3 regions of the Kitasatospora sp. NPDC048286 genome follow, and region 2 is predicted to be linked to each of the others. Evidence: riboswitches for the same ligand, from Rfam matches in the RefSeq annotation. Region 2 holds a riboswitch; each other region holds the start of a gene.

Region 1 (12,225 bases), on a different contig from region 2:
CGGTCAGCCGGCGATGATCCGGCCGTCAGCGGCCGAGCTGCGCCAGCACCTCCGCGGGCCGGTTGGTGATGATCGCGGACACCCCGAGCTCCAGGCAGAGCTCGACGTCGGCCGGCTCGTCCACCGTCCACACGTGCACCTCGTGCCCCAGCTCCCGCAGCCGGGTCACCAGCTGCGGGCGGGCCCGCACCAGTTCGATGCCCGGGCCGGCGATCCGCGCCCCGCCCGGCAGCGGCGAGCCCGCGCGCAGCCGGCCGAGCAGCGGCAGGGTCCGCTCGAACAGGAAGACCCGCCGGTACTGCGGTGCGGCGGCGCCCACCCGGTCCAGCGCGATCGAGGAGAAGCTCATGATCCGGGCGGACGGGCGGCCGCCGTCCCGGGTCGCGCCGATCTTGAACCGCTCCAGCGTCCGCAGCAGCTCGGCCTCCACCCGGCCGCGGAAGCGCACCGGGTGCTTGGTCTCGATCGCCAGGTCCACCGGGCGGCCGCACTCCACCACCAGCTCCAGCAGCCGCTCCAGCCGCAGCACGCCGCGCAGCTCGGGGTCGGTGCTGGGGCGGCCGGTCTTCCAGGCGCCGAAGTCGTACGCCTCCAGCTCGGCGAGGGTCATGGCCGAGACGGTGCCCCGGCCGTTCGAGACCCGGCCGATCCGGCGGTCGTGCACGCAGACCAGTGCGCCGTCGGCGGTGACCCGGACGTCGCACTCCAGCGCGTCCGCGCCCTCGTCGAGCGCGCGCCGGTAGGCCGCGAGGGTGTGCTCGGGCAGGGCGTGGGAGGAACCGCGGTGGGCGATCACCTGGACGGTCGGCACGGTGCGCGCCGCCGTCGAGGACAGGTCTGGGCTGGTCACAGGCCCAACGATAGGTGGCGGAAGTGAAGCGCGGACAAAGACGGCCCCAACCGGTGGGGCCGTCTTCGCCGTGCTCAGTCGTGCTCTGCCGTGTTCTGCCGTGTTCCGCCGGGCCTCGCCGGTTCGGTCAGGTCAGGTCAGGTCAGGTGCGGTCAGGGCCGGGCGGCGCGGCGGCCGAGCGGGGTGAGCGCCCAGGTGACCAGGGCCGGCACCAGGAAGGCGAACAGCGAGGCCGAGGTCCACTCCTGCGGGGTGAAGTGCAGCGCCTCCTGGGCGGAGGTCCAGAAGTCCGTCCACCAGTCGGCCACCTTGGTCGGCGCGATGAACTGGTAGACGGCGAAGCCCAGCGCCCACGGCAGCAGCATCAGCCAGCGGGACGGCGCGTCGGCGGAGAGGTTCCAGCCGCGCCGGCCGGCGCCGAGGAAGTAGTCCACCACGAGCACCGCCAGCAGCGGCACGAACACCGAGCCGATCAGGCCGAGGAAGCCGTAGTAGGTGTCGGTGAACTCGTCGATCTGCAGCGCCAGCACGGTGATCAGCACGCCGATCGCGCCGGAGAGCACCCGGCGGTCCACCCTCGGCAGCAGGTTCTGCACCGACATCGCGGTCGAGTACACGTTGGCGAAGGACTGGTCCGTCTCGCGCAGCACCAGCACCAGCAGGAACAGCCAGCCGGCCCAGACCCCGAGGAAGGAGTCGAAGATCCGGTTCGGGTCGCCGTCCGACTGCAGCAGCGCCATCAGGCCGAGCACGTAGCACCAGACCTGGGCGATCGTGTAGCCGGAGAAGCTGCCCCAGAACGCCGAGCGCGGGGTGCGCGAGTGCCGGGTGTAGTCGGCGGCCAGCGGGACGAAGGAGACCGACACCGCGATCATCGCGTCGGTGGCGCCCAGGAAGCCGTGCCAGTTGCCCGCGCCCGGGTCCGGCACGCCCTGGCGGCCCAGCTGGACGGTGAAGTACACCATCGCCACCGCGACCGCCCCGGCCACGAAGCGGCGCAGCACCGCGATCGAGCCCAGCGGCCAGATGGTCAGCACGGTGGTCAGCGCGCCGGCGAGCAGGACGAACAGCCAGCGGTAGCCGGTGGTGTGGGCGACGGTCTGGGCGCCCACCGAGATGGTCAGCAGCTCGAACACGCCCCAGCCGATGCACTGCACGATGTTCAGCACCGTCGGCAGGTACGACAGCCGGGTGCCGAACAGCCCGCGCAGGTTCGCCATCGCGGGGGCGCCGGTACGGGCGCCGATCAGCGAGGCCAGGCCGAGCATCGCGGTGCCGACGACCGTACCGACGGTGATCGCGGTCACCGCGGCGGCCAGCGACAGCTCGCTGCCGGGGGCGCCGAGCACGGTGGCGGCGGTGGAGAAGCCGATCAGACTGACGCCCAGGTTCATCCAGAGCGCGAAGTGGTCCCGGAAGCGCAGCGTGCGCGGCGGCTCGGTGTCGAGCACCAGGGGCGCCTCGACGTGATCGGCCCGCTGGGGGCGGTCCAGGACGGCCGTGGCCGTGGACCCGGAGAAACCCTTGGACTCGGGCGCACCCGAAGAAGAGGATGGCGAAGCAGGCGGCATGGCCGATACTCCCTACGCCGGCATTACCCGGACAGGTTCCGGCGGTCAGCGCCCCCTCGAACGTCCGTCACTCGCGTGGCGTACGGTCGACATGCGCACTCTCAGCCTGGTGGGTCCAAGCTCCCGCGTGTCAGTTGTGAGCGACAGGCTAACCGGCACGGGGGCCAACACCCAAGGCCGAGGGCGTACGGTCCGCATCGCGGGACGTCCGGCGGGGGAGGGGAGCCTCGGCCGTCGGTACCGGTGTCGGTACCGGCTAAGGATTCTTATGAGTTCTTCAGAGGGGTCCTTACGGCAATCGAATCGTCAGTGCGAAAAACTATGGTCCTTGGTTCTGCCAGCTATGGAGGTCGTCCGTGAGCACCGAGCGCGAGGTTGGGCCCGCCGGGCCGCAGGGGGAGCAGCCCGCCGGCCAGGGGGCGGCCGAGACCGCTTCCGAAGGCCCCGCTCAGGGCGGGCACCAGCCGACCATGGCCTTCCGGCGGGTGCCGGGGCCGGAGGCGGGTGCCGCCGATGCCGCTGCCGTCGAGGCGGCGCCGCCCGTGGACGCCGTCCCGGCCGAGGGCGTTCCGGCCGAGGGGGTCCCGGCCGAGGGTGGGCACAAGCCCACCGTCGCCTTCACCAAGGTGCCGGCGCCGGAGGCCCCTGCCGCGCCTGCCGCGCCTGCCGCGCCCGCCGCGCCCGTGGCGCCCGCCGCGCCCGTCGCGGAGGAGCCGGCCGTCGACCCGGCCACCGGCTACATCGACGCGCCGCCGCCGGTCCTGCCGCCCGCCCCGCCGTCCCCGGTCGCCGCGGCCCCCGCCGCAGCCGCGCCCGCCGCCCCGGCCCTGCCGCCGGCCGGCAACCCGTACGCCACCCCGACCCACGGCGTCCCCGCCGCCGGCGCTCACGAGGGCTTCGGCGCCGCTCCGGCCGCCGCCCCCGCCGCGCACGGCCACCACCCCTTCGGGGCCGGCCAGCCGCTCGGCGGCTGGGGCCCCACCCACGACTCCACCTCCGGCGGCGCCGGCTACCCCGGCGGCCCGGCCGGCCCGCTCGGCTACCCGGCGGACTACCCCGGTGGTCCCGGTGGTCCCGGCGGCCCGCGCAAGAAGCGCGGCGGCCTGGTCGCCCTGATCGCGGCCGTCGCGGTGGTCGCCGGCCTGGCCGGCGGCGCGCTCGGCGTGTCCGTCGCCGACGGGGTCGACCGCAACAGCTCCGCGAACGACCACCGCAGCACCACCGTCCAGGCCAGCGACACCCAGAAGAACGAGCCCGCCCCCGGCTCGATCGCCGCCATCGCGCAGAAGGCGCTGCCCAGCGTCGTCACCATCAAGGCGCAGGGCAACGGCGAGTCGGGCACCGGCACCGGCTTCGTCTTCGACACCGAGGGCCACATCCTCACCAACAACCACGTGGTCGCGCCGACCCTCAGCGGCGGCAAACTGACCGTCAAGTTCGCCGACGGCACCTCCTACAGCGCCTCGGTGCTGGGCCACGCCGAGGGCTACGACGTCGCCGTGGTCAAGATCGACAACCCGCCCAAGAGCAAGCTGGCCCCGCTGCCGCTGGCCGACTCCGACAAGGTCAACGTCGGCGACGCCACCGTCGCGATCGGCGCACCGTACGGCCTGGAGTCCACCGTCACCAGCGGCATCATCAGCGCCAAGGACCGCCCGGTAGCCTCCGGCGACGACACCGGCTCGCAGGCCTCGTACATGAACGCCCTCCAGACCGACGCCTCGATCAACCCCGGCAACTCCGGCGGCCCGCTGCTGGACTCCGGCGGCGCGGTGATCGGCATCAACTCGGCGATCCAGTCCAACGCCTCCGCCAACGGCCGGGCCGGCAGCATCGGCCTGGGCTTCGCCATCCCGATCAACCAGGCCAAGTGGGTCGCGGACACCCTGATCAAGACCGGCAAGCCGGTCTACGCCAAGCTCGACGTGCTGCGCAACGACGACTACAAGGGCGACGGCGCGCAGATCCAGACCAAGGACATCCAGGGCCAGCCCGCCGTCACCCCCGGCGGCGCGGCCGACAAGGCCGGCCTCAAGCCGGGCGACGTCATCACCAAGCTCGGCGGCGTCCCGATCGAGAACGGCCCGGCCCTGGTCAGCCGGATCTGGACGCACAAGCCCGGCGAGACCGTCGACGTCGAGTACACCCGCAACGGCCAGACCCTCAACACCAAGGTCACCCTCGGCCAGCGCGAGGGCGACCAGTAACCCACGGCCCGCGCGGAAACGTGTGCACCGAACCCCTCCGGACCCGTTAGGCTGACCTCCGCCTGGAGAGCTGCCCGAGCGGCCTAAGGGAACAGTCTTGAAAACTGTCGTGCGGTGACCCCGTACCGTGGGTTCGAATCCCACGCTCTCCGCCGGTAGGAGAACCACCTGCTCAGGGCGGGTGCCGACATCGTTCGGCACCCGCCCTTCGCGTTCCCCGGGGGGTGGTGGGCGAGCGGGGTTGACCCTGACACGGTGGTAGGGGATGGAGTGGTCGCACCATGTTGAACATCGGAGACTTCGCCAGCCACGGCCGGGTGTCGGTACGGATGCTGCGCCACTACGACGCGATCGGACTGCTGCGGCCCGCCCGGGTGGACCCGGTCAGCGGGTACCGCTTCTACGAGGCATCCCAACTCGCCCGGCTCAACCGGGTGATCGCGCTCAAGGAGCTCGGCTTCACGCTGCAGCAGGTACGGGCCGTCCTGGACGAGCGGGTGGACCCGGCCGAACTGCGCGGGATGCTGCGGTTGCGGCGGGCCCAGCTCGCCGAGGCGATCGCGGCCGACGAGCTGCGGCTGGCCCGGGTGGAGGCGAGGCTCCGGACGATCGAGAGTGAGGGGACCATGTCCGCACACGATGTCGTGGTGAAGCCGGTGCCGTCCGTCCGGGTGGCCCAACTGAGCGGTGTGGCCGCGAGTTACGAGCCGGAGGACATCGGACCGGTGATCGGGCCGCTGTTCGGCGAGCTGTGCGGGCGGCTGGCCGAGGCCGGGATCGAGGCGACCGGTCCTTCCGTTGCCCACTACCAGGACGCACCGGAGGGCAACGGCGCGGTGCTGGTCCTGGTGGGCATCCCGGTCGGTTCGTCGGTGCGGCCGGGCGCGCACGACTTCGAGGTGCTCGACCTGCCGCCGATCGAGGAGGCGGCGACCATCGTGCACCGCGGCTCGATGGACGAGGTGCTGGGCAGCAGCCAGGAACTCGCCCGCTTCATCGAGCAGAACGGCTACCGCTCGGCCGGCTACGCCCGGGAGCTGTACCTGGAGTGCCCGGAGGACCAGGCGGGGTGGGTCACCGAGCTCCAGGAGCCGGTGGTCCGCCGGTAGTTCGTCGGTCGTCCGCCGGTGGCGGCGCCCTCGGCGTGCTTGCCCTCGACCTGGTCGAGGGGCCTAGCGTCGCCCGGCATGACCACCACCACCGGCGCACCGGCCCCGGTCGCGCTGCCCCGTCCGTACCTGTTCTGGCTGGCCGGGGTCCAGGCCGGACTGCTGGGCGACGCCGCGCTGTACTTCGCCCTCGGCTGGGCCGCCTCCGCGCACGGCGGCGGCGCGGCCGGGCTGGTCCTGACCGCGATCACGGTGCCGCGCACCGCGCTGGTCCTGCTGGGCGGCGCGGTCGCCGACCGGTTCGGCGCCCGCCGGGTGATGCTCGTCGGGGACACGGTGATGCTGGTCGCGACCGGCGCGCTGGCGCTGGTGGCGGCCGACCGGGGAACGCCGCTGTGGCTGCTGGTCGCGGCGGCGGCCGTGATCGGGACGGTCGACGCCTTCCACCTCCCGGCGAGCGGCTCGATGCCGCGCCGCCTGGTGCCCGCCGACCGGCTGCCCCGGGCGCTCGCCCTGCGGCAGGCCGGCGGGCAGAGCGCCGTTCTGCTCGGGGCACCGCTGGGCGGCCTGCTGGTCGCGGCCGGCGGGCTGTCCGGTGCGGCGCTGGCGGACGCGGCGAGCTTCGGGATCATGCTGCTGGTCCTGCTGCGGGTACGCCCCCGGGAGGAGGAGCCGTCCGGCCCGCGGGAGGGACTGCTGCGCGAGGCGGCGTCCGGAGTCCGGCTCGCCCTGGCCGACCCGCTGCTGCGGGCCGCGCTGCTGCTCACCGGCGCGGCGGCCGGGGCGCTGCTGCCGGTGGTGTCGCTGCTCGGCCCGCTGCTCGCCCGGGCCCACGGCTGGGCGGCCGGGACGGCGGGACTGGTGAGCGCCGGGCAGGCGGCCGGGGTGCTCGCGGTGGCCGGCCTGGTCGCCCGGCGGGGCGGGCTGCCCCGGGCCGGTGTGGGGGCGGCGGCCGGGCTCTGTACGGCCTCGGCGGGGACCGCGCTGCTGGCGTTGGCCGGGGAACCGGCGATAGCGGTGGCCGGCAGTGCGGTGGCGGGCCTCGGCGCGGGGCTCTTCGCCTGCCACCTCGGCCCGCTGGTGCTGACCGGCGCGCCGCACAGCCACCTCTCACGGGTCCAGGCGCTGCTGACGCTCGTGCAGAGCCTGGCCCTGGTGCTCGCGAACGCCCTGCTGGGGCTGCTCGCGGACGCGGCGGGCGCCACCCTGCCCACCCTGCTCTGTGCCCTCGCCACCGCCACCGCGGGCCTCACCGCCCTGGCCACCCCGGCCCTCCGCCGGGCCTGAGTCGCCCGGCCTCCGCCGTTCGGCGCCCTTCCACCTCCCCACCCGTCTCCGGGCCCGCTTGCCCGCCCCTTTCCACTTCCCCACCCGCTTCCGGGCCCGCTTGCCCGGCCCTTCCCACCTCCCCACCCGTCTCCGGGCGTACTTGCCGGGCCCCCGCCGTCCGGGCAGAGTGCGGAGGTGGAGGCGGCCGGACGGCGAGTGGAGGCGGCGATGAGTGATCTGACGGACCGACTGGCGCAGGCTCTCCCGGACGGGGCCGTCGTGGTGGACCCGGACGTGACCGCCGCGTACCGCCACGACATGGCGGCCTTCTGCGCGGCCGGGCAGCCCGCGGTGGTGGTGTTCCCGGAGACGGTCGAGCAGGTGCAGCACGTGCTGCGCACCGCGACCGAGCTGCGCGTCCCCGTGGTGCCCCAGGGCGCCCGGACCGGGCTGTCGGGGGCGGCGAACGCGGTGGACGGCTGCATCGTGCTGTCGCTGGTGAAGCTGAACCGGATCCTGGAGATCGACCCGGTGAACCGGATCGCGGTGGTCGAGCCCGGTGTGGTGAACGCCGAACTCTCCCGAGCCGTCGAGGAGTTGGGCCTCTCGTATCCGCCGGATCCGTCCAGCTGGGAGTCCTGCACGATCGGCGGCAACATCGGTACCGGTGCGGGCGGGCTCTGCTGCGTGAAGTACGGCGTCACCAGCGAGTACGTGCTCGGGCTGGATGTGGTGCTGGCGGACGGGCGGCTGCTGTCCACCGGTCGCCGGACCGCGAAGGGCGTGGCCGGCTACGACCTGACCAGGCTGTTCGTCGGTTCGGAGGGGACGCTCGGAGTGGTGGTCCGGGCGGTGCTGGCGCTGCGGCCGGCGCCGGCTCCCCAGCTGGCGCTGGCGGCGGAGTTCCCGAGCGCGCAGACGGCCGGGGCGGCGGTCTGCGAGGTGATGGCGCGCGGTCTGACCCCGTCGCTGATGGAGCTGATGGACGCGGTCTCGGTGCGGGCCGTCAACGAGTTGGGGCGGATGGGTCTGCCGGAGTCCACCCAGGCGCTGCTGCTGGTGGCCTTCGACGGGCCGGACCGGGTGGCGGAGCTGGCCCGGGTCGCGCGGCTGTGCCGGGAGGCCGGGGCGACCGAGGTGGTGCCGGCCGAGGACCAGGCGGAGTCCGACCTGCTGCTGGCCGCCCGGCGGATGGCGCTGCCCGCGCTGGACCGGCTGGGCACCACGATGATCGACGACGTGGCCGTGCCGCGCTCCCGGCTGGCGGAGCTGCTGGACGGCGTCGCGGTGATCGCCGAGCGGCACGGACTGACCATCGGCGTGGTCAGTCACGCCGGGGACGGCAACACCCACCCGATCGTCATCTTCGACGCCTCGGACGAGGAGCAGGCGGCCCGCGCCCAGCGCTCCTTCGACGAGATCATGGCGCTCGGGCTGGAGCTGGGCGGCACGATCACCGGGGAGCACGGGGTGGGGCTGCTGAAGCGGGACTGGCTGGCGCGTGAGCTGGGCCCGGTGGCGCTGGACCTGCAGCGGCAGCTGAAGGCGGTCTTCGATCCGCTGGGAATCCTGAATCCCGGCAAGATGATCTGATTTCCAACGGCACATCACCTCTGGGCGGGCCCTCCGCGCCCACCTTCCCGCTGTCGAAGTGCGACTTTCCGACGGACTGCAAATTGCCGGAAAAGTCGACACGGGAGGGTGACCGAACTTTTCAGGGGCGCGTTCATGGTTCGCATGCGCCGGGGTGGTGCGCTCGGCGGGCCGCGTGACGACGTTGCGCCGCCCTCCCGGGCGTCTCTGTCGACGGCCGTCCGGGCGAAGTTCCCAGCTCGGGCGGGGTGTGTCGCCACCTGGATCGCTTTCCGGGCCGTTATGCGCGGCGGCACGGATATCACGCGAACGGGCGAAATCCGCCGCATGAGCTAGCGCTTTGTCGATTTGTTGCGGAAGTCTGTCTTCCGGCGCCGCAGTTCGCAGGTGTTCGTCTCGCTGACGAACCTTGCACACCTTGATCGACCACTGCCCGATGAACGGCTTCCCGGAGGCACCCATGGCACGCGTCCACACCCGTCGAAAAACCGGGCTGCTCCTGGCCGGGCCACTCGCGGCCGGCCTGCTGCTGGCCGGTGCCGGTGCTGCCGCCGCCGACGAGGGAGCGGGCGCCGATTCCGGTTCCGACACCGGGGTGGTCTCCAACACGGGCACCGGCAACGTGTTCGGCGGGGTCGACGGCAACTACGTCTCCACCCAGCAGACCGCCACCGGTTCCGGTGCCTCGAACCAGGACAACACCGTCGCCGTGAAGGACAACGCGGGCACCGTGCAGGGTGGTCAGGGCAACAAGGACGTCACCGTCGTCGTCGCCCCGACCTTCAACTGACCGACCGCACGGCCGAGTGACGGCACCGGGCACCACGGAAGGCGGGGGCGCCTGACGTGGGCGGACGCGGGTGAGCTGAGCAGCCGCGAGCGGGACCGGATCGGAACGGCCGGAACGGACACCGAGGAGCCGACGCTTCACACCAGAGGGAACAGCGCATTCGACCGGCCCGCGGAAAGGGTCACCGCGAAACCGGTCTCGTGGGCGGTGCCGCCATCGGCACCGCCCACGAGCGCGTCCGGCGCCGGCACCGCCCACGAGCGCGTCCGGCGCCGGCACCGCCCACGAGCGCGTCCGGCGCCGGCACGCTCGCCGTCCGCCCCCGGATCTCCCCGTCCGGGCACCCGTGAAGGGCCCCGAAACACCCCGCTGACCGGCCCGGATCCGTTCATCGAGGGCCCGCGCCCGGAGCCGTCGGTGTACGGCGGTACGGTTGCGCTCCGACAGCGCACCCATGTGCCCGGCCCGGAAGGCCCGGCCCGGCCGGGGTGGCGACCGCGGCAATCGGAAGGAAGGGCGCGCGATGGCGGCGGAGGAGGAGGGCCTGACCGGCCCGGACGGGGCCAGGCCTGCGGCGGAGCCCGGAGCGGACCCCGCTGAGGCGCGCCCGGAGCCGTCGGCCGAGCCGGTCCACGAGCACCGGTCCGCCCCCAGGTCCGTCCCCGAACTGCTGCTCGGCCGCCCGCCGATGGCCCGCCCGCTGCCGTCCTTCGACCACGAGGCCGCCCCCGCCGAGCCGGGCCCGCTGTTCGTGGACTGGCTCGAAACCGCGCTGCACGCCGGTGTGCTGGACCCGCAGGCCTTCACCCTCTCGACCGTCGACGCCGACGGCATGCCGGACGCCCGGGTGCTGGTGCTGCGCGACGTCGACGCGGCCGGCACCGGCTGGAACTTCTCCGCGGACGCCGACAGCGTCAAGGGCCGCCAGCTCGCCGCCCACCCGGCCGCCGCGCTGACCGTCTACTGGCCGCAGCTGGGCCGCCAGGTCCGGGTGCGCGGCACCGTCGAGCGGGCCGCCGACCTGGTCGCCGCCGCCGAGTTCGCCACCCGCTCGCCCGCTGCCCGGGTCGTCTCGCTGGTCGGGCGGCAGAGCGAGCCGCTGGGCTCTCTCGACGAGTACGACGAGGCGGTGGCGGTCGCCCGTCGCCGACTGGAGACGCACCCGGACGCGGTGGCGCCCGGGCATGCGGTCTACACCCTGTGGGCGCACGAGGTGGAGTTCTGGCAGGGCGACAGCCAGCGCCGCCACGTCCGGCTGCGCTACACCCGCATCGGTCCGGTCAGCTCCGCGGAGTGGTCGCGCACCCTGCTCTGGCCGTAGGCCGCGCGCGGCCCCGCGCGGCCTCCGCAGGCACCCGCGGGGCTACCGCCGCCCGGTCAGCGTGGCGCCCACGCTGGCCGCGACCACGCAGCCGATCCCGGCCAGCTGCGGCGCGCCCAGCAGCTGGCCCAGCACCACCAGCCCGACCAGCGCGCTGACCGCCGGCTCCAGGCTGACCAGCACGCTGAACACCCGCTGCGGCATCCGTCGCAGCGCGGTCATCTCCAGCGCGTACGGGATCACCGGCAGCAGCAGCGACACCCCGGCCACGGCGGCGAGCAGCGCCGGAGCCGAGGCCCCGGGGGCGGTCAGCCCGTGCCAGGCCTGGCCGAGCCCGAACGGCGCCAGCGTCAGCGCGCCGACCGTCATCGACACCGCGAGGCCCTGGAACCCCTGGAAGGTCGCGCCGACCTTGTCGGTGAACAGGATGTACACGGAGTAGCAGGCGGCCGCCCCGAAGGCGTACAGCAGGCCGACCGGGTCGAGCGACCCGCCGCCGTCCCCCTCGCCGAGCAGGGTCAGCAGCACCACGCCCGCGGCCGCGAGCAGCGCCCAGAGCAGGTGGCTGGCGCGCCGGGCGAAGACCAGGGCGACCGCGAGCGGGCCGAGGAACTCGATGGTCGCGGCGGTGCCCATCGGCAGCCGGTCGATGGCCCCGGCGAACAGGAAGGTCATCCCGGCCGAGGCCATGCCGAGCAGTGCGGCCGCGGCGAGGTCGCGCGGGCGCTTGTCGCGCAGCTTCGGCCGGGTGACGGCGAGCAGGATGACGGCGGCGAAGCCGAGCCGCAGGAAGGTCGTGCCGCTGACCCCGAGCGGGCCGAACAGCGGCTTGGACAGCGCGATGCCGGTCTGCACCAGGAACATCGCGGCCAGACAGAGAAGCGGCGCCGGGATCCGCTCCGGGCGCCGCAGGGCCTTGCCGAACCGGCCGGGGGATCGGCCGGCGTGGGTTCCGGGTGGCGCCGCGGGGCCGGACGCCCCACCTCGTCGCCAGCTTCCCCGCTCGCCGGCAGGCTCGCCCTTGGGGGCGGGCGGCATGGCAAGGGCCTCGGCGACGGCGGCGGCCGACGACGAGGCGGCGGGGGTTTCGCTGGTATGGGAGGTGGGCATGTTTGTGAGTTTGCCGTAAGGAGTGATGAACGGGCAAGCTCGTTACAAAAATCGGGACGGATCCGGACGGGTGCGTCCGAAAGGGCGGACTCCCGAGGGCGCCGCGGCGTGGCTGCCGCAGCAGTCCGACGGTCCGTCAGTATCAAGGCGAGGTGCGCCATCTCCGCCCCGCAGCCCTCCTCGCCGCCGCCCTCGTGCTCCTGCTGGCCACCGACGGGACGGGCGTGAACGCCGAAGCCGCCGCCCGGACCGCCGTCGCCGCTCCCCGCATCCGGGCCGTCACACTGCCCGACCGGTCCGGCCCGCCCCGGATCCGCGACACCTGGAACGGCCCCGCCTTCGACGCCTGCACCGCACCACCGCTCGACACCCTGAAGGCCTGGCGCGACGCCTCCCCGTACGGGG
Region 2 (5,499 bases):
GGGCATCCGGAGCGAGAACAACGAAGCGCCGCCCCGAGAAGCGAAGCTCTCGGGGCGGCGCTCAGGTGCCAGGCTCCTGCGTCAGTCTGCGAGCGGGAGGTGGACCCGGTTGCCCTGAGCGGCGAACTCCTCGGACGGTCGTTGGTCGCACATCGCGTCCTGTGGGGCCGTCCACCAGCGCGGCGTAGCGTGAAAGGTGGCCAACCAGGGACCGTCGGCGAAGTGCGCCGATCGTTCCGCTGACAGGACGGGGCCCACGGCAGGAGCGGCGCAAATGAGCAAACAGACGGTTGAAGAGTTGACGGGCCGGGTGCACGGTGCGGTGGTCACTGCCGGCGACGAGAGCTATGACGAGGCCCGCAGGGTCTACAACGCCATGATCGACCGGAGACCGGCCGCGGTCGTGCGGTGCGCCAACGCGGGCGATGTCATGGCCGTGGTGGACTTCGCCCGGGAGAACCTACTCGACCTGGCGGTCCGCGGCGGGTCGCACAGCGCCCCGGGGTACGGGACCTGCGACGACGGCATCGTGGCCGATCTCGGTGGGATGCGCGGTGTCCGGGTGGACCCGGAACGGCGGACGGCCCGGGTCGAGGGCGGGGCCACCCTGGCGGACCTCAACGCGGCGACCTACCCCTTCGGCCTGGCCGTCACCGGCGGGATCATCTCCACCACCGGGGTCGGCGGGCTCACCCTCGGCGGCGGCTTCGGCTATCTGGCTCGCAGGCTGGGTCTGACCTGCGACAACCTGATCTCCGCTGACGTGGTGACGGCAGACGGCCGGTTCCTGGTCGTCGACGAGCGGAGCCACCCCGACCTGTTCTGGGCGCTGCGCGGCGGGGGCGGCAACTTCGGCGTGGTGACCTCCTTCGAGTACCGGCTCTTCCCGGTCCAGGACGTCTATGCCGGGCCGATCCTCTACGAGCTGGGGCACACGGCCGAGATCATGCGGTTCTACCGCGACGCCATCGTGGACGCCCCCGAGGAGCTGAGCGTCTTCCCCGGATTCCAGATCGCACCGCCACTGCCGTTCATCCCGGCGGACCGGCACGGCGACACCTTCGCGATGATGGTCGTCTGCTGGAGCGGCGCGATGGAGGAGGCCGAGCGGGCTGTGCGGCCGTACCGAGAGGTGGCGCCGGTGGTCGCCGAGATGGTAGGCCCGATGCCGTACCCGGCGGTGGTGGGCATGTTCGACGCGCTGCTGCCGCCCGGCCTGCACCAGTACTGGAAGGGCACGTTCGCCACCGAGCTCACCGACGGGGCGATCGCCGCACACGTCGAGTACGGTCCGCGGGTACCGACGGTCAATTCGGCCTGCCACGTCTATCCGCTCAACGGCGCCGTCCACCGGGTTGCCCCCGATGCCACGGCCTTCTCCTACCGCGACGCCGACTTCGCCACCGTGATCGTCGGCGCCTGGCCCGACCCGGCCGACTCCGAGGCCAACATCGCATGGGTGCGCGACTACTACGCGGCCCTGGAACCGCACTCCGCTGCCGGCGGCTACGTCAACTTCGTCAGTGCCGACGACCAGCAGCGGGTCACCTCCGACTACCGCGACAACTACGCCCGCCTGGTCGCCGTCAAGCAGGCCTACGACCCCGGCAACCTCTTCCACGTCAACCACAACATCCGGCCCCGGATCACGAGCGTGGCCGGATGAGGACGGCTGCCGAGACGGCGGAGGTCCTGTTCACCCGGGACGTCAGTGTCACCTTCCACGGGTTCCACGCCGACGGCGAGCGCGTCATCGTCGAGGAGTAACCGCAGACGAGGGAGCACCGCCCCGGGAAGCGGAAGCTCTCGGGGCGGTACTTCGGACGCGGGGTCAGTCGGCCAGCGGGAGGTAGACCTTGTTGCCCTGGGCCTTGAACTCCTCGGACATGGCCTTCATGCCCTCTACGGCCTCCTCGTCGTACTCCGGGGAGGAGGCGCCGTTGCCGAACTTCTCATTGATGGATTTGCTGATCTTCATCGAGCAGAACTTCGGGCCGCACATCGAGCAGAAGTGGGCGGTCTTGGCGGGCTCGGCGGGAAGGGTCTCGTCGTGGAAGTCGCGGGCGGTCTCCGGGTCCAGGGCCAGGTTGAACTGGTCCTCCCAGCGGAACTCGAAGCGGGCGTCGGAGAGGGCGTCGTCCCAGGCCTGGGCCCCGGGGTGGCCCTTGGCGAGGTCGGCGGCGTGGGCGGCGATCTTGTAGGTGATCACGCCGGTCTTGACGTCGTCGCGGTTGGGCAGGCCCAGGTGCTCCTTGGGGGTCACGTAGCAGAGCATCGCGGTGCCCCACCAGGCGATCATCGCGGCGCCGATGCCCGAGGTGATGTGGTCGTAGCCGGGCGCGACGTCCGTGGTGAGGGGGCCGAGGGTGTAGAACGGCGCCTCGTCGCAGATCTCCTTCTGGAGATCCATGTTCTCCCTGATCTTGTTCATCGGGACGTGCCCCGGGCCCTCGATCATCACCTGGACGTCCCGCTCGCGGGCGATCCGGCCGAGTTCGCCGAGGGTCTGCAGCTCGGCGAACTGCGCCTCGTCGTTGGCGTCCGCGATCGAGCCGGGCCGCAGGCCGTCACCGAGGGAGAAGGTGACGTCGTAGGAGGCGAGGATGTCGCAGAGCTCCTCGAAGTTGGTGTAGAGGAAGTTCTCCTGGTGGTGGGCCAGGCACCAGGCCGCCATGATCGAGCCGCCGCGGGAGACGATGCCGGTCTTGCGGCGGGCGGTGAGCGGGACGTAGCGCAGCAGCACGCCGGCGTGGACGGTCATGTAGTCGACGCCCTGCTCGCACTGCTCGACGATGGTGTCCCGGTAGACCTCCCAGCTCAGCTCCTCGGCCTTGCCGTCCACCTTCTCCAGGGCCTGGTAGAGCGGCACGGTGCCGATCGGCACCGGCGAGTTGCGCAGGATCCACTCACGGGTGGTGTGGATGTTGCGGCCGGTGGAGAGGTCCATGACGGTGTCGGCGCCCCAGCGGGTGGCCCAGGTCATCTTCTCCACCTCCTCCTCGATCGAGGAGGTGACGGCCGAGTTGCCGATGTTGGCGTTGATCTTCACCAGGAAGTTGGTGCCGATGATCGCCGGCTCCACCTCCGGGTGGTTCACGTTGACGGGGATGACGGCCCGGCCGCGGGCCACCTCGGCGCGCACGAACTCGGGCGCCAGGCCCTCGCGCAGCGCCGTGAACTCCATCTCCGGCGTCACCACGCCCCGCTTGGCGTAGGCGAGTTGGGTGACGGCAGCGCCATCGCGGGCGCGCAGCGGGCGGCGCGGACGGCCGGGGAAGACGGCGTCCAGGTTGCGCAGGTTCCCGCCGCGCGGCGAGGTGTGCTTGATCCCGTCGTCCTCGGGGCGCGGCTCGCGGCCGTCGTACTCCTCGACGTCGCCGCGCTGGCGGATCCAGGCGTCCCGCAGCGCGGGCAGGCCGCGCCGCACGTCGGGCTCGTAGGACGGGTCGGTGTACGGACCGGAGGTGTCGTACAGCGGGACGGACTTGCCGTTGGTGAGCCGCACCTCGCGGTACGGGACGCGCAGGTCGGGGCGCGATCCCTCGCGGTACGCCTTGCGCCAGGCCGGAGTCGGGTAGCCGGTGCGCTCGCTGCTGGGGGCGCCCTGGGCAGACTGCGGCTGTGCTTCGAACGTGGTCATCTGACCTCTACTCCCTACGCCGGCATTACCCGGTCAGGTTCCTGCGGTCGACGCAGCCGTCGGTCCGTCCGTCGACGTCCCGGTCAGCGTCCTCTCAGCCCGGTGCTCCGAGCTCCCGCGTCGCAGGCGGTGTTGCCTGCACACGACGCCCAACACCGTAGCGAGCCGATCGCCGCAGGTCCAGAGCGCAACAGCCGGGCCGGCCGGCCTCCCCGGGGAATCGGCCCCCCGCGAGATGCGGGAACGGCCGAGGCCCGGCCCCCCGTCTCGCGGGGGGCCGGGCCTCAGGGCGGCGGTACGGGGCGAACGGTCAGCTCTTGGCGGCCTTCTTCACCAGGACCACCACGGCGGCCGCGATGCCGACCACCACCAGCAGCTTGATCACGATCGAGAGCAGTGCGCCGACGACGCCGAACACGAAGGCGACGATGTTCCAGGCCAGCACCAGGACCAGCACCGGGATGACGATGTTGCGCACCCAGGAGGGCAGCGACTTCCAGAGCTCAGCCATGTCGGTTCCTCTTCTCCCCTCGGGTCGGCCGCCGTCCGGTGCCGCATCCCGCTTGCTTTCGTACTTCGATCGTACGGTGGCGCGAGTGCCGGAACGAGGCCCAACGGCCCGGAGAGAACCCCGAGATCACCCCGAGCCCGAACCCCCGGGTGACCCCTGAGAATCCGCCCGGCCCTCGGCCCGAACCACCCCGGACGGCCGGGACGACGGGGCTCCCGTGCAGCTCAGACCGGCCAGCGCTCACCGCGCCAGGCGGCGTCCCAGAACATCCACTCGTAGCGCGAGGTGGTCACGAAGTGCTCGACCACCTTGCGGCGTTCGGCCGCGGACAGCTCCTCGCCCAGCCGGTCGGTGAGCGCCAGCACCCGGCGGACCACCGCCTGGAAGGCCTCGTCTCCGTAGGTGGCGATCCACTTGGCGTACAGCGGGTCGGGCGAGCCCTGGGCGAGCAGCGTCTCGCCGACCCGGGCATAGATCCAGTAGCAGGGCAGCACCGCGCCGACCGCCTCGGCGAAGGAGCCGCCGTAGACGGTGGCCAGCAGGTAGCTGGTGTACGCCCGGGTGGTGGGCAGCACCGGCTCGGCGGCGGCCTGCTCGGCGCTGCCGCCGAAGGCGGTGAGGAACTCGGCGTGCATGCCCTGCTCGGCGGCCAGCGCGCCGACCGCGTCGTCGGCGAAGGCCCGGACGTCCTCCTCGCCGGGTGCCTTGGCGGCGCAGACGGCGAGGGCGCGGGCGTAGTCGCGCAGGTAGTGCGAGTCCTGGACGACGAAGTGGCGGAAGGCCTCGCGCGGCAGGGTGCCGTCGGTGAGCCCGGCCAGGAAGGGGTGGGCCAGGATCTCGGCGTACACCGGCTCGATGGCCGCCCAGAGTTCTTCGGTCAGCGTCTTGGTGCTCATGACGCGACCCTAACCGCCGGGGTTCTCGGCGAGCGCCGGAGTTCTCAGTCCTCGGGCGGGGAGAAGACCACCAGGACCCGCAGTTCCTCGGTGACGTGGTGGAACCGGTGCGGGGTGCCGGCCGGCACGTACACCACGGTGCCGCGCCCGACCGTCGCGGTCTCGGCGCCGACGGTCAGTTCGGCCCGGCCGCTGATCACCTGGTAGATCTCGTCCTGGTCGTGCGCGGTCTGGGTGTCGGTGTCGCCGGGGGCGAGCGCGTACAGCCCGGCGGACATCCGGGGTTCGCGCAGGAACCGCAGGTAGGCACCGTCGTTGGCCGCCCGTTCGGCGTCCAGTTCGTCCAGCCGGAAGAGCTTCACCGCCGCCGTCTTCCCTCGTCCTCGGAGCCGTCCGTCCACCTCGCGGACCAGGGGCATTCAACACCACCCCGCCGTCCGGTGGTTCCGCCG
Region 3 (12,225 bases), on a different contig from region 2:
GCTGGTGGGCGGGCGACCGCCGGTCCGTACGGGCGGGGGCGCGAATCAGCGCGAAGGGGCGCGCGCCGAGGCCTGCCCGCCGTCTGTCACCATGGATCCATGGGTCAGTCGAAACACGAACCGCTTCCGCCGTCTGACCCCAGGCTCCCCCCGGGACAGCGCGCGCAGCGCGGCTGGCCCGCCCTGCACTACGGGCCGGTGCCCCGCTTCAAGCCGCTGACCTGGGACCTCCAGGTGTTCGGAGCCACCGCCTCGGCGGAGAAGCACAGCTGGGACTTCGACGCCTTCAACGCCCTGCCGCGCACCACCGTCGTCGGGGACCTGCACTGCGTGACCAAGTTCTCGGTGCTCGGCAACGAGTGGACGGGCGTGTCGGCCGCCGCCGTGCTCGACCTGGTGCCGCCCGCTCCCGGCGTCACCCACGTCATGGTCTGGGCCGAGTACGGCTACAGCGCCAACCTGCGGCTGGCCGACTTCGCCGACCCGGACACCCTGCTCGCCACCCACCGCAACGGCGAGGCGCTCACCGCCGAACACGGCTTCCCGGTCCGGCTGGTGGTGCCCCGGCTGTACGCCTGGAAGGGCCCCAAGTGGGTGCGCGCGGTGGAGTACATGCGGGCCGACCGGCGCGGCTTCTGGGAGGAGCGCGGCTACCACAACCTCGCCGACCCCTGGCGGGAGCAGCGCTACTCCTACCAGGAGGAGCCCGGCGACGGGCCGCTGCGCTGACCCCGTCCGGTTCTCAGAACAGCGAGAACTTGACCGTCACCGTGCTGCGCTGCGGGCGCCGCTCGCCCGCGGCCGGGCTCTGGCCGGACGACGTGACCGCGCCGAACACGTCCCAGCCGCTGGTCTGCATGGTGAAGCCCGCCGCCTGGAGCGCCTTCTGCGCCTCGTCCTTGCTCATCCCGGTGACGTTCGGGACCGGCACCATGCCCTTGCTGACCACCAGCGAGACCGCGGAGTTCTCCTGCAGCAGCTGCCCGGCCGCCGGCGAGCTGCTGATCACCGAGCCCTCGGGCACCGTGTCGTCGTAGGTCTCGGTCACGGTGCCCCTGGTCAGCTGGGCGCCGGTCAGCGCCGAGGCGGCGTCGGCGGCGCTCCTCCCGGCGAGGTCCGGCACCGCGATCCGCTTGGGGCCCTTGGACAGGGTGACGGTGACGCTGTCGCTCTTGCGGGTGCGCGCGCCCACCCCGGGGTCGGTGGAGATCACCTGCCCGGACGGGACGGACTCGCTGAACACCTCGACGAACTTCCCGTGCAGGCCCTCCCTGTCCAGGACCCGCTGCGCCTCGGCCCGGTCCGTGCCGAGCACGCCCGGCACCGAACCGTACAGCCCCTCGGAGATCCCGTAGGTGGCGCCGCCGATCGCCAGTGCCAGGGCGACCGCCGCGGCCGTCCAGATCAGCGGCCTGCGGGGCAGACGGCGGCGCGGCCGCCCCGGCCGGCGCCGGTGCACCGGGGTCGGCTCGTCGTACGGGCGCGGCTCGGCGAGCAGCTCGTCCATCAGCTCCGGCGGCATGTCCAGCACGCTGGTGCGCTCCGTCGGCGGCTCGTCGGCGGGCCGCGGCAGCGGCTGGATCACCGAGGTCGGCTCGCTGGTCGGGTAGCGCGGGCTGGGCCGGGTGGAGGCCGGCGGTTCGGCGTCCAGCTCGGCCGGGGCGAGGGTGCGGCGGACCCGCTGGACGGCGGCGAGCAGCTCGACCGCGTCGTACGGACGGGCGTCGGCGGACCGGGAGCAGGCGCCGGCCACGATCGCGTCCAGCTCGGGGCCCACGGCGGGGGCGACCAGCGAGGGGGCCGGGACGTCCTCGTGCAGGTGCTTGTACATGACCTGGACGGGGTTGTCGCCGGTGTGCGGGCGGTGGCCGGTGAGCATCTCGTACAGCAGGATGCCGGCCGCGTAGACGTCCACCCGCTGGTCGGTGGGGGCGTCCGGGAGGATCTGCTCGGGAGCCAGGTAGGAGACGGTGCCCAGGACGGTGCCGCCGGTGGCGGTGGTGGTCGAGGTGGGCGCGCCGTCGGCGGTGCCGAGCACCCGGACCAGACCGAAGTCGGCGACCTTGACCAGGCCGCCCTCGGTGATCAGCACGTTCTCGGGCTTGACGTCGCGGTGGACCAGCCCGGCCCGGTGGGCGGCGCCGAGCGCGGCCAGCACCGGCTCCAGCACGTCCAGCGCGGCCCGGACGGACAGCGCCCCGCGGTCGCGCAGCAGGTCGCGCAGGGTGCGGCCGGGCACGTACTCCATGGCGAGGAAGACGTGGCCGCCGTCCGCGCCCTGGTCGAAGACGTTGACCACGTTGGGGTGGGTGAGCTTGGCGACCGCCTTGGCCTCGCGGATGAAGCGGGCGGTGAAGCCCTCGTCCCCGGCCAGCGAGGGGTGCATCACCTTGAGCGCGACCACCCGGTCCAGGCGGGTGTCGGTGCCCCGGTAGACGGTGGACATCCCGCCGGTCGCGATGCGCTGCTCGACCCGGTACCGGTTGTCGAGCAGGCTGCCGATCAGGGGGTCGTGCAGTGCCATGTCCACCCGGTGAGTCTAGTGCCGCCGGGCGAAGCCGGGCCCGGAGGACACCGTCTCCGGGCCCGGCTGTGCCCTGCTTGTGACACGGCTTCGCGCCGCGGGGGCCGGTGCCGTGGGCGCGCCGGACGCTCAGAACGCGGGGTGCTCGCGGGTGTCCAGGTCGGCCCGGCCGGCCATCGCGGAGGAGGCCTCGGCGTGGAAGCGGCGCGGGATGCGGCCGGCCCGGTGGGCGAGCCGGCCCGCCTCGGCGGCGTGCCGCATCGCCTCGGCCATCAGTACCGGGTCCTGAGCCCTGGTCACCGCGGAGGCGAGCATCACCGCGGCGCAGCCCAGCTCCATCGCCAGCGCCACGTCGGAGGCGGTGCCGGCGCCCGCGTCCAGGATCACCGGGACGCCGGCGCCCTCCACGATCAGCTGGAAGTTGTGCGGGTTGCGGATGCCCAGGCCCGAACCGATCGGCGAGCCCAGCGGCATGATGGCCGCGCAGCCGACGTCCTCCAGCTTGCGCGCCAGCACCGGGTCGTCATTGGTGTACGGCAGGACGGTGAAGCCGTCGTCGACGAGCGTCTCGGCGGCGTCCAGCAGCTCGATCGGGTCGGGCAGCAGGGTGCGCTCGTCGGCGATCACCTCCAGCTTGACCCAGTCGGTGCCGAGCGCCTCGCGGGCCAGTCGCGCGGTCAGCACGGCCTCGCCGGCGGTGAAGCAGCCGGCCGTGTTGGGCAGCACCCGGATGCCGTTGCGGGTCAGCACGTCCAGGACGGAGCCCTGGGTGCCGGCGTCGAGCCGGCGCATCGCGACGGTGGTCAGCTCGGTGCCGGAGGCGAGCAGCGCGCGCTCCAGGACCTCCAGGCTGGGGGCGCCGCCGGTGCCCATGATCAGCCGGGAGGAGAAGGACGTCCCGGCGATGGTCAGAAGGTCGTCGGCCATGGTTCAGCCTCCCTGGACGGCGGTGAGGATCTCGATCCGGTCGCCGGTGTCCAGCGCCGTCGCGGGCCACGAACCGCGCGGCACCACGGCCTCGTTGAGCGCGGCGGCGACGCCGGTGTTGGCGGCGCTGACGGAGGCCACCACCTCGGCGAGGGTGGTCCCGGCGGGCAGTCGGCGGGGCTCGCCGTTGACGGTCAGGGTGATCTCGGTCGGGGTGATCTCGGTCGGGGCGGTCCCGTTCTGCGGGATCCCGGTCCGGGTGGTCTCGGTCATGCGGAGGCCTTCGTCGTGGAGCGGTCGGGGGAGAAGCGCAGGGGCGTGAACGGCCTTGCGAGCTCGGGGACTTCGCCGGTGGCCAGGTACTCGGAGACCAGGTCGGCGGTCACCGGGGTGAGCAGCACGCCGTTGCGGTGGTGGCCGGTGGCGGCGACCAGCCCGGGCAGCGAGGTCGGGCCCAGCAGTGGGGCGTTGTCCGGTGATCCCGGGCGCAGCCCGGCTGAGGTCTCCAGCAGCGGGAGTTCGGTGATCCCCGGGACCAACTCGTGGGCGTCGCGCAGGAGTTCGTACACCCCGCCGGCGGTGACGGTGGTGTCGTAGCCCTGCTCCTCGGTGGTCGCGCCGACCACCAGCTCGCCGTTCTCGCGCGGCACCAGGTACAGGTGCCGGCCGCGGACGACGGCACGGACGTTGCGGGACAGGAACGGACGGTAGGCGTCCGGGACGCGCAGCCGCAGCACCTGCCCCTTCACCGGGCGGATCGCGGGCAGCACCCCCTCGGGCAGGCCGGGCAGCCGGTGGCTGTGCGGGCCGGCGGCGAGCACGACCTGCTCGGCGCTCACCGTCTCCCCGGTGCTCAGGCGGGCGCCGGTCGCCCGGCCGTTCCCGACCAGCAGCTCGACGGCCTCGGCCCGGTGGAACAGGACCCCGGCGCCTTCGCAGGCGAAGACCAGGGCGTCCAGCAGCCGGCGGCCGTCCACCTGGTGGTCCTCGGCCACGTGCAGGCCGCCGCGCACCCCGGGGGCGAGCATCGGCTCCAGCTTGCGGGCCTCCCGGCCGGTCAGCCAGCCGGAGTCCAGGCCGAGCCGCTGGTGGAAGGCGTGCAGTTCGCGCAGTTCCGCGCGGTCGTCGGAGTCCAGCGCGACGGCGAGCGTGCCGCAGCGGCGGTAGCCGGTGTCCCGGCCGCCGCCGGCCTCGGTGAGCTCGGCGGCGAAGTCCGCGTACCGCTCGTTCGAGGCCATGCCGAGGCGCAACAGCGGCTCCTCGCCGTACTGCAGCTCGGTGACCGGGGCGAGCATGCCGGCCGCGACCCGGGCCGCGCCGCCGCCGGGGGAGGGGTCGACCACGGTCACGTTCCGCAGGCCGCGCTGGGCGGCGCGCCAGGCGACGGCGAGGCCGATGATGCCCCCGCCGATCACCAGCACGTCGGCGTGGGCGGGCGATGGCAAGCGTGACAAAGCTGCTCTTCTCCCTTCGCCGGTATGACCCGGATCAGGTTCGGACGGTCGCAGGCCGTGTCAGCCCGCCTCTCAGCCCGGTCCGCCGGGCTCCCGTGTGGTGCCCCCACCTTAACGCCGGGGGTCGGCCCGGCCGAAGGCCCGTACGCAGGGTGGACAGCGGTGTGGGCGGTGGGACCCGCCCGGCCGCAGGCCCGTACCGGAGAGGGACCGCCCGCACCTCCCGGCCCACCCCCGGCCGCCGGTCGGCCGCTGAGTACAGTGACGGGCGTGGCAGAGCTGAGCGGAACGGATCAGGTGGTCGTCGTCGGAGCCGGGCTGGCCGGGGCGCAGTGCGCCCTCAAGCTGCGGCAGGGCGGTTGGCGGGGGCGGATCGTGCTGGTCGGCGAGGAGCCGCACGCGCCGTACGACCGGCCGCCGCTCTCCAAGGACGTGCTGCTCGGCAAGGCCGACTCCACCGCCCTGGGCATCGACTACGGGCAGCTCGACATCGAGCTGCTCACCGGCCGCCGCGCCACCGGCCTCACCCCCGGCGTGCTGCACACCGACGGCGGCGACCTCCCGTACGGCTCGCTGGTGATCGCCACCGGCGCCGTGCCGCGCGCCCTGCCCGGCGCCGAGCGGGCGCACCTGCTGCACACCCTGGACGACGCCCTGGCGCTGCGCGCGCTGCTGCGCCCCGGGCTGAGGCTGGTGCTGGTCGGCGCGGGCTGGATCGGCGCCGAGGTGTCCACCGCGGCCCGCGCGGCAGGCTGCGAGGTGACGGTGGTCGAGGCCGGTCCGGCGCCGCTGCCCGGCGCGCTGCCGACGGAGATCGGCTCGGCGATGGCCGCCTGGTACGCCGCGGCCGGGGTCGAGCTGCACTGCGGCGTCGGCGTGGCCGCCGTGGAGCCCGGCGCGGTGCTGCTGGCGGACGGCTCGCACCTGCCCGCCGACGAGGTGGTGGTCGGCATCGGGGCCCGCCCCGCGACCGGCTGGCTGGCCGGCTCCGGGGTCGAGCTGGACGCGACCGGCGCCGTCGTCGTGGACGGGCGGCTGCGCACCTCGGTGCCCGGCGTCTTCGCGGCCGGCGACTGCGTCAGCTACCCGTCGGCCCGGGCCGGCGCCCGGCTGGCCGTCCAGCACTGGGACCACGCCCTGCAGTCCGGTGAGGCGGTGGCCGCCGCCGTCCTGGGCGCGGACGCGCCGGACTACGACCCGGTGCCGTACTTCTGGTCCGAGCAGTTCGGGCGGATGGTCCAGTACGCCGGCCGGCACGCCGAGGGCGACGTGCCGCTCTGGCGCGGCGGTCCGCAGGACGCCGAGTGGTCGGTGCTCTGGCTGCGCGACGGCGTGCCGAGCGCGCTGCTGACCGTGGACCGGCCGCGCGACCTCACCCAGGGGCGCAGGCTGATCGAGCGCGGCACGGCGCTGGATCCGGCCCGCGCGGCAGACCCGTCGGTGCCACTGAAGGCGGCCGTGGCGTAGGGCCATGTGCGCGGTGGGCCGTGGAGGTGGCAGTCTGGTGCCGTGAGTGAGATCGATGCCAAGACTGAAGCCCTGGTCCCCGAGTGGCTGTACCTGCCCGACATCTCCGAGCGGTGGGGTGTGCTGGTCACCGAGGTCCGCAACATGGTCAAGCAGGGTGACCTGATCGCGGTCCGCCGCGGTCCCAACAAGTCCCTGCAGGTCCCGGCGGCCTTCATCGACGAGACCGGCCCGGTCAAGCACCTGGTCGGCCTGCTGACCGTGCTGCGGGACAGCGGCTTCTCCGACGACGAGATCGTCGAGTGGCTGTTCACCGAGGACGAGTCGCTGCCCGGCAGCCCGATCCAGGCGCTGTGGGAGAACCGGGCGACCGAGGTCAAGCGCCGCGCCCAGGCCATGGCGCTGTGATGACGGACCCCCGTGCCGCCCTCGCCGACGCCCGGCTGTACCTGTGCACCGACGCCCGTCGGGAGCAGGGCGACCTCGCCGAGTTCCTGGACGCGGCGCTGGCGGGCGGGGTGGACGTCGTCCAGCTGCGCGACAAGGGCCTGGAGGCCCGGCAGGAGCTGGCGGCCCTGGAGGTCTTCGCCGACGCCTGCCGCCGGCACGGCAAGCTGCTGGCCGTCAACGACCGCGCCGACGTCGCCCACGCGGCCCGGCCGGACGTGCTGCACCTCGGCCAGGACGACCTGCCGGTACCGGCCGCCCGGGCGATCCTCGGCGAGGACGTGCTGATCGGCCGCTCCTGCCACGCCGAGTCCGAGGTGGACGCGGCGATCGCCGAGCCCGGCGTGGACTACTTCTGCACCGGCCCGGTCTGGCCGACCCCGACCAAGCCGGGCCGCCCGGCCCCGGGCCTCGGCCTGGTCTCGTACGCGGCGAAGCAGGCCACCGACCGGCCGTGGTTCGCGATCGGCGGGATCGACCTCGGCAACCTGGACGAGGTGCTGGCCGCCGGCGCCCGCCGGGTCGTCGTGGTGCGGGCGATCACCGCCGCGGCGGACCCGGGGGCGGCCGCCGCCGAGCTGTCCCGCCGGGTGCGCGCCGCGCTCTGACCGCCCGGATCCGCGGAACCCGCCGGATCCGCCCGGATCCGCGGGGCCCCGCTCCGAACCGGTAGGACCCGCCCGAGGCCGTCGCCGTCCGTCAGTACTTGCGGACGGTGGCGGCCTCGGCCAGTGCCAGCAGCACCGTACGGGCCCGCCCGTCGGCGAGCGGCGCCGCCTCCAGCGCGGCCAGCGACTGCCGCATCAGCTCCTCGATCCGGCGTTCCACCACCTCCGGCGCGCCGCTGCGGGCGACCAGCGCGCGCAGTTCGGCGACCTCGGGGGCGGCCAGGTCCGGTGCGCCGAGCCGCTCGTCCAGGTGCCGGGCGTCGGCGGCCGACAGGCCCCGCATCGCGTGGGCGACCAGCAGGGTGCGCTTGCCCTCGCGCAGGTCGTCCCCGGCCGGCTTGCCGGTGACGGCTGGGTCCCCGAAGACGCCGAGCAGGTCGTCGCGCAGCTGGAAGGCCTCGCCCAGCGGCAGCCCGAACGCCCCGTACGCCTCGACCAGCTCGGGGCCGGCGCCCGCCAGCAGCGCCCCCACCTGGAGCGGCCGCTCGATGGTGTACTTCGCGGACTTGTAGTGCAGCACGGTCTGCGCGCGGTCCAGCGCGCCCTCGTCGGTCGAGTCGCCGGCCACCGGCTCCAGCACGTCCAGGTACTGGCCGAGCATGACCTCGGTGCGCATCAGGTCGAACACCGGCTTGGCGGCCAGGACGGCGGCGGGCTCCAGGCCGGAGCGCAGGAAGAGCTCGTCGCACCAGATCAGCAGCAGGTCGCCGAGCAGCACCGCGGCCGAGGTGCCGTACTGCTCGCGGTCACCGCGCCAGCCGTTGTCGCGGTGCAGCGCCTCGAAGCGGCGGTGGACCGAGGGCAGGCCGCGGCGGGTGTCGCTGCGGTCCATCAGGTCGTCGTGGACCAGGGCGCTCGCCTGGAGCAGCTCCAGGGCGGCGGCCGCGTTGGCGATCGCCTCGCCGGTGGCGCCCCCGGCCGGGCCGCCGGCGCCGCGCCAGCCCCAGTAGCAGAACGCCGGGCGCAGTCGCTTGCCGCCGTCCAGCAGGAAGTCGCGCAGCGCGTCGGCGGCGGGGGCCAGCCGGGGCGAGATCTTGTCGAGCAGCACGGACTGGTCGTCCATGAACGCGGCGAGCGCCGCGTTGACGCGGGTGCGGACGTCCTCCACGTCAATGGGATTGGCCGCACTGCTGGCCGCACTGATGGCCGAACCGGGGTTGGCCGGCCGGGTGCTGGACGAGGTCACGATGGGGCTCCGCTGGTTCTCTGGGGTGCAGCAAGCGTAGCGGGGCGGCTGGGAACGGGCGTGCGAGCGGCCCCGCCGGGGGCACGTGGGAGGCGCCGCGGAGAGCCCTACCGGGGTGAACCGGAGCGCCGTCCATCAGTTGTCTCAATAGATGGAATCCGATGTCCGGCCCCTCCGACCGCCGGATAGCCTGCCAGCATGGCACTCGGCATCGCTTCCACGAGAACGGATCGCGCACTGACCGTGCGCGAACTCCTGGCGGCCGGCAAGCGCTCCTTCTCCTTCGAGTTCATGCCGCCGCGCACCGAGGTCGGCGAGCAGAAGCTCTGGGACGCCATCCGCCGGCTCGAGCCCCTCGACCCCAACTTCGTCTGCATGACGTACGGCGCCGGCGGCTCCTCGCGCGAGCGCACCGTCAACATGGTCGGCCGGATCGCCACCGAGACCACCCTGACCCCGGTCGCCCACCTCACCGCGGTGGACCACTCGATCGCCGAGCTGCGCAACATCATCGGCCAGTACGCCGACCAGGGCGTGCGCAACGTCCTCGCGGTCCGGGGCGACCCGCCCGGGGACCCGATGGGCGAGTGGGTCAGCCACCCCGACGGCGTCACCTACGCGTACGAGCTGGTGGAGCTGATCAAGGGCATCGGCGACTTCTGCGTCGGCGTCGCGGCCTCGCCGAACATGCACCCGCGCTCCACCGACTGGGACGAGGACATCCGGCACTTCGTCGCGAAGATCCGCTCCGGGGCCGACTACGCGATCACCCAGATGTTCTTCGAGGTGGACGACTACCTGCGGCTGCGCGACCGGGTGACGGCCGCCGGCTGCGAGGCGCCGATCATCCCGGAGATCATGCCGGTCACCAACGCCAAGCAGCTGGAGCGCTTCCCGCAGCTCAGCGGCTCGGCCTTCCCGGCCGACCTGGAGGCCCGGCTGCGGGCGGCCATCGACGACCCGGCGGCCCTGCGGGCCATCGGCATGGAGCACGCCACGGCGATGGCCGAGCGCCTCCTCGCCGAGGGTGCGCCCGGTCTGCACTTCATCACGCTGAACCACTCGACGGCGACGCTGGAGATCTACCAGAACCTGGGGCTGCACCAGCGCTGACGCCGGGTGTTCACGAGCCCGTCACCGTACCGGGGTGGCGGGCTCGGTCGTGTGCGGCCGGTGTCCGGGGGCCGGGGAACGCGATGCGGTACCCCGGCCGTTGAACCGGTACAGTCGCCGCACACGCGCGGCGCACACGCGCGGGCACGCGACTGGAGGTAGCGGGCGGATGGGCATCGGATACCTGCTGCTGTACGCCGCGTTGGCGGTGGTGGCGCTCTGGCTGGTCGCGGAGGTGTTGCTGCAGAACCGGGCTCCGGTGCACTGGCGGGTCCTGGCCCTGGTCGGCTTCCTGGGCGTGGCCGTCGGGATGATCCTCGGCTCGGTCGTGGTGATCGGCGCCGGCGCCGCACTGTTCGCGGTCGGCCAGACCTTCGTCACCCTCTCGGTCAAGCGCGGCTACCAGACCGGCTGGTCCCTGCGGAAGCCCGACGGCAGCCTGCCCGGACCGCTCGCCAAGGTGCCGCTGCTCGGCGCCCTCACCGGCGGCGTCGCCGCGGTGGCGGCCGCCGCGGCCACCCGGAAGCGGGTCGGCGAGGTCAGCGCCGTCGAGGAGACCCCGGAGCCCCTGCCGGTGCCCGACGAGGTGCCGGAGGTCGAGCAGACCGCCGCCTTCGAGATGCAGGAACTCGCCCAGGACGGCGTCTACGCCTCCGCGTACTACGAGCAGCAGCCGCAGGTCCAGCAGCAGCCCCAGGACCCGTACGCCGGCGCCTACCAGGCCGGCTACGACCAGCAGCAGTGGCAGACCCAGCAGCAGCCCGCCTTCGGCTACGAGCAGCAGCCCTACGAGCAGCCGTCCTACGACCAGCAGTCCTACGGCGGCTACCCCCAGCAGCAGCAGGACCCGTACGGCGGCTACCCGCAGCAGGACCCGTACGCGGGCTACCAGCAGCCGCAGCACCAGCAGGCCTGGGACCAGCACGCCCAGCCCCAGCCCCAGCCCCAGCAGGAGTGGCAGCCCCAGCCCGACCCGAACGTCCAGGGCATCCCGCAGCAGCCGACGTACGACCAGAACCACGGCTACCAGCAGCACACCTGGCACCAGGGCTGACCCTAGGCCGGGCCGATCAGCCCGGCGGTGATGCAGGCCGACATGCCGACCCGGGCGAGGCCGCCGCCGGGGTGGGCGTTGCCGCCGACCAGGTAGAGCCCGGGGACGGGGGACTCGTTGGCGGCCTTCAGCCAGGAGCCCCCGGAGCCGGCCAGGGCCGGGCGGGCGACCGCGCCGCCGAGGGCTCCGGTCTCCCGGCGGGTGTCCTCCGGGGTGCGCACGACCCGCCACAGCACCCGCTCGCGCAGGCCCAGGCCGGCCGCGTCCACATGGGCGAGCAGGTGGTCGGCGTAGCGGTCGGCGACGCCCGGCGCCGTCCAGTCGAACTCGCCCTGGGCGGGGACGGTCGCGGTCAGCACCACGCTCTCGTGGTCGTCGTCGGGCCGCAGCTCCGGGTCGTCCGGGCGCAGCACCTGGACGGTGGGGCGCTCGCAGGGCGGGACGGAGAGGGTGAGGGCGTTCGCCTCGTCGGCCGGATCGGCCGCGTGCACCACCGTGCGGTGCGCGATGCCCGCCGGGCGGGGCCCGCGCAGCGCGAGCAGCACGCTGAACCGGCCGGGCACCTCCTGCGGCTCCCAGTCCCCGGCCGGCACCCCCGGCCACTCGGAGAGGCCGTGGTGGTACAGGGCGGCGGTGTCCATCGCGGAGACCACCAGGTCCGCGTCGATCCGGCCGCCCGCCGTCTCGACCCCGCGCGCCCGGCCGCCCTCGACGACCACCCGGGTGACCGGGGTGTCGAAACGGAACTCGACCTTGCGCAGCTCGCAGCGGCGGAACACCGCGTCCGCGAGCGCCCGCAGGCCGCCCCGGACGTACCAGACGCCGAAGGACTGCTCCATGTACGGCAGCACGGTGGCCCCGGCGGGCGCCTCGGCCGGGTTGAAGCCGTACCGGAGGGCCGACTCGAACAGCAGGGCGGTCAGACCGGGGTGGTCGCCGAGTTCGCGCGCGGCCACGTGCTCCAGGGACCACGGCCGCGCGCGGCGCAGCCGGGCCAGGCCGGTGCGCGGCGGGACGGGGTACGGGTCGGTGCCCAGCAGGGCCCGGTCGGCCGCGGACAGCACGCCGCGCTCGGCCGGCAGCGGCTCCTCCAGCAGCGGGCGGCGGGTGGCCTCCCAGACCGTCCGGCCGTGGTTCATCACCGCGCTCCAGCGGGCGCCGGAGCCCGCGCCGAAGGCGGCGTCCAGGGCCTGGCTGACACCGCCGCGGGAGGCGTTCGGCAGGGTGACGACGGTGCCGTCGGCGAACAGGTGCCGGCTCTCCGGGTCGACCGGGGCCAGCTCGACCAGTTGCTCCAGCGGCTCCTTCCCGGTCTTCAGCGCCAGGTCGCGGTAGACCGCGGGGAGGGCGAGCAGGCCGGGCCCGGTGTCGAAGGCGAAGCCCTC

What was found. A riboswitch is a leader RNA that binds a small molecule or an ion and turns the genes downstream of it on or off. The one in region 2 is predicted to bind thiamine pyrophosphate.
Region 1: it holds a riboswitch for thiamine pyrophosphate, as region 2 does, so the genes downstream of both, ACGF13_RS03465 (purine-cytosine permease family protein) here and thiC (phosphomethylpyrimidine synthase ThiC) in region 2, are expected to answer to the same signal.
Region 3: it holds a riboswitch for thiamine pyrophosphate, as region 2 does, so the genes downstream of both, thiO (glycine oxidase ThiO) here and thiC (phosphomethylpyrimidine synthase ThiC) in region 2, are expected to answer to the same signal.

Annotation. Positions count from the first base shown of each region.
Region 1 is NZ_JBICZE010000001.1:730,079-742,303, reverse strand. Features, by position in the region: gene ACGF13_RS03470 (glycerophosphodiester phosphodiesterase) at 26-850, opposite strand; gene ACGF13_RS03465 (purine-cytosine permease family protein) at 1,003-2,421, opposite strand; TPP riboswitch at 2,414-2,558, opposite strand; gene ACGF13_RS03460 (S1C family serine protease) at 2,778-4,628, shown strand; tRNA gene ACGF13_RS03455 (tRNA-Ser) at 4,693-4,780, shown strand; gene ACGF13_RS03450 (MerR family transcriptional regulator) at 4,910-5,737, shown strand; gene ACGF13_RS03445 (MFS transporter) at 5,816-7,024, shown strand; gene ACGF13_RS03440 (FAD-binding oxidoreductase) at 7,235-8,599, shown strand; gene ACGF13_RS03435 (hypothetical protein) at 9,060-9,389, shown strand; gene ACGF13_RS03430 (pyridoxal 5'-phosphate synthase) at 9,913-10,710, shown strand; gene ACGF13_RS03425 (DMT family transporter) at 10,753-11,820, opposite strand; gene ACGF13_RS03420 (DUF1906 domain-containing protein) at 11,973-12,225, shown strand, end outside.
Region 2 is NZ_JBICZE010000015.1:22,183-27,681, reverse strand. Features, by position in the region: gene ACGF13_RS30950 (FAD-binding oxidoreductase) at 275-1,666, shown strand; gene thiC (phosphomethylpyrimidine synthase ThiC) at 1,832-3,640, opposite strand; TPP riboswitch at 3,635-3,769, opposite strand; gene ACGF13_RS30940 (DUF5326 family protein) at 3,951-4,151, opposite strand; gene tenA (thiaminase II) at 4,376-5,047, opposite strand; gene ACGF13_RS30930 (cupin domain-containing protein) at 5,092-5,409, opposite strand.
Region 3 is NZ_JBICZE010000002.1:355,366-367,590, reverse strand. Features, by position in the region: gene ACGF13_RS05970 (sulfite oxidase-like oxidoreductase) at 100-729, shown strand; gene pknB (Stk1 family PASTA domain-containing Ser/Thr kinase) at 743-2,524, opposite strand; gene ACGF13_RS05960 (thiazole synthase) at 2,654-3,451, opposite strand; gene thiS (sulfur carrier protein ThiS) at 3,455-3,724, opposite strand; gene thiO (glycine oxidase ThiO) at 3,721-4,905, opposite strand; TPP riboswitch at 4,900-5,012, opposite strand; gene ACGF13_RS05945 (NAD(P)/FAD-dependent oxidoreductase) at 5,167-6,372, shown strand; gene ACGF13_RS05940 (Rv2175c family DNA-binding protein) at 6,415-6,780, shown strand; gene thiE (thiamine phosphate synthase) at 6,780-7,427, shown strand; gene ACGF13_RS05930 (polyprenyl synthetase family protein) at 7,519-8,673, opposite strand; gene metF (methylenetetrahydrofolate reductase [NAD(P)H]) at 8,872-9,786, shown strand; gene ACGF13_RS05920 (hypothetical protein) at 9,956-10,840, shown strand; gene ACGF13_RS05915 (phytoene desaturase family protein) at 10,843-12,225, opposite strand, start outside.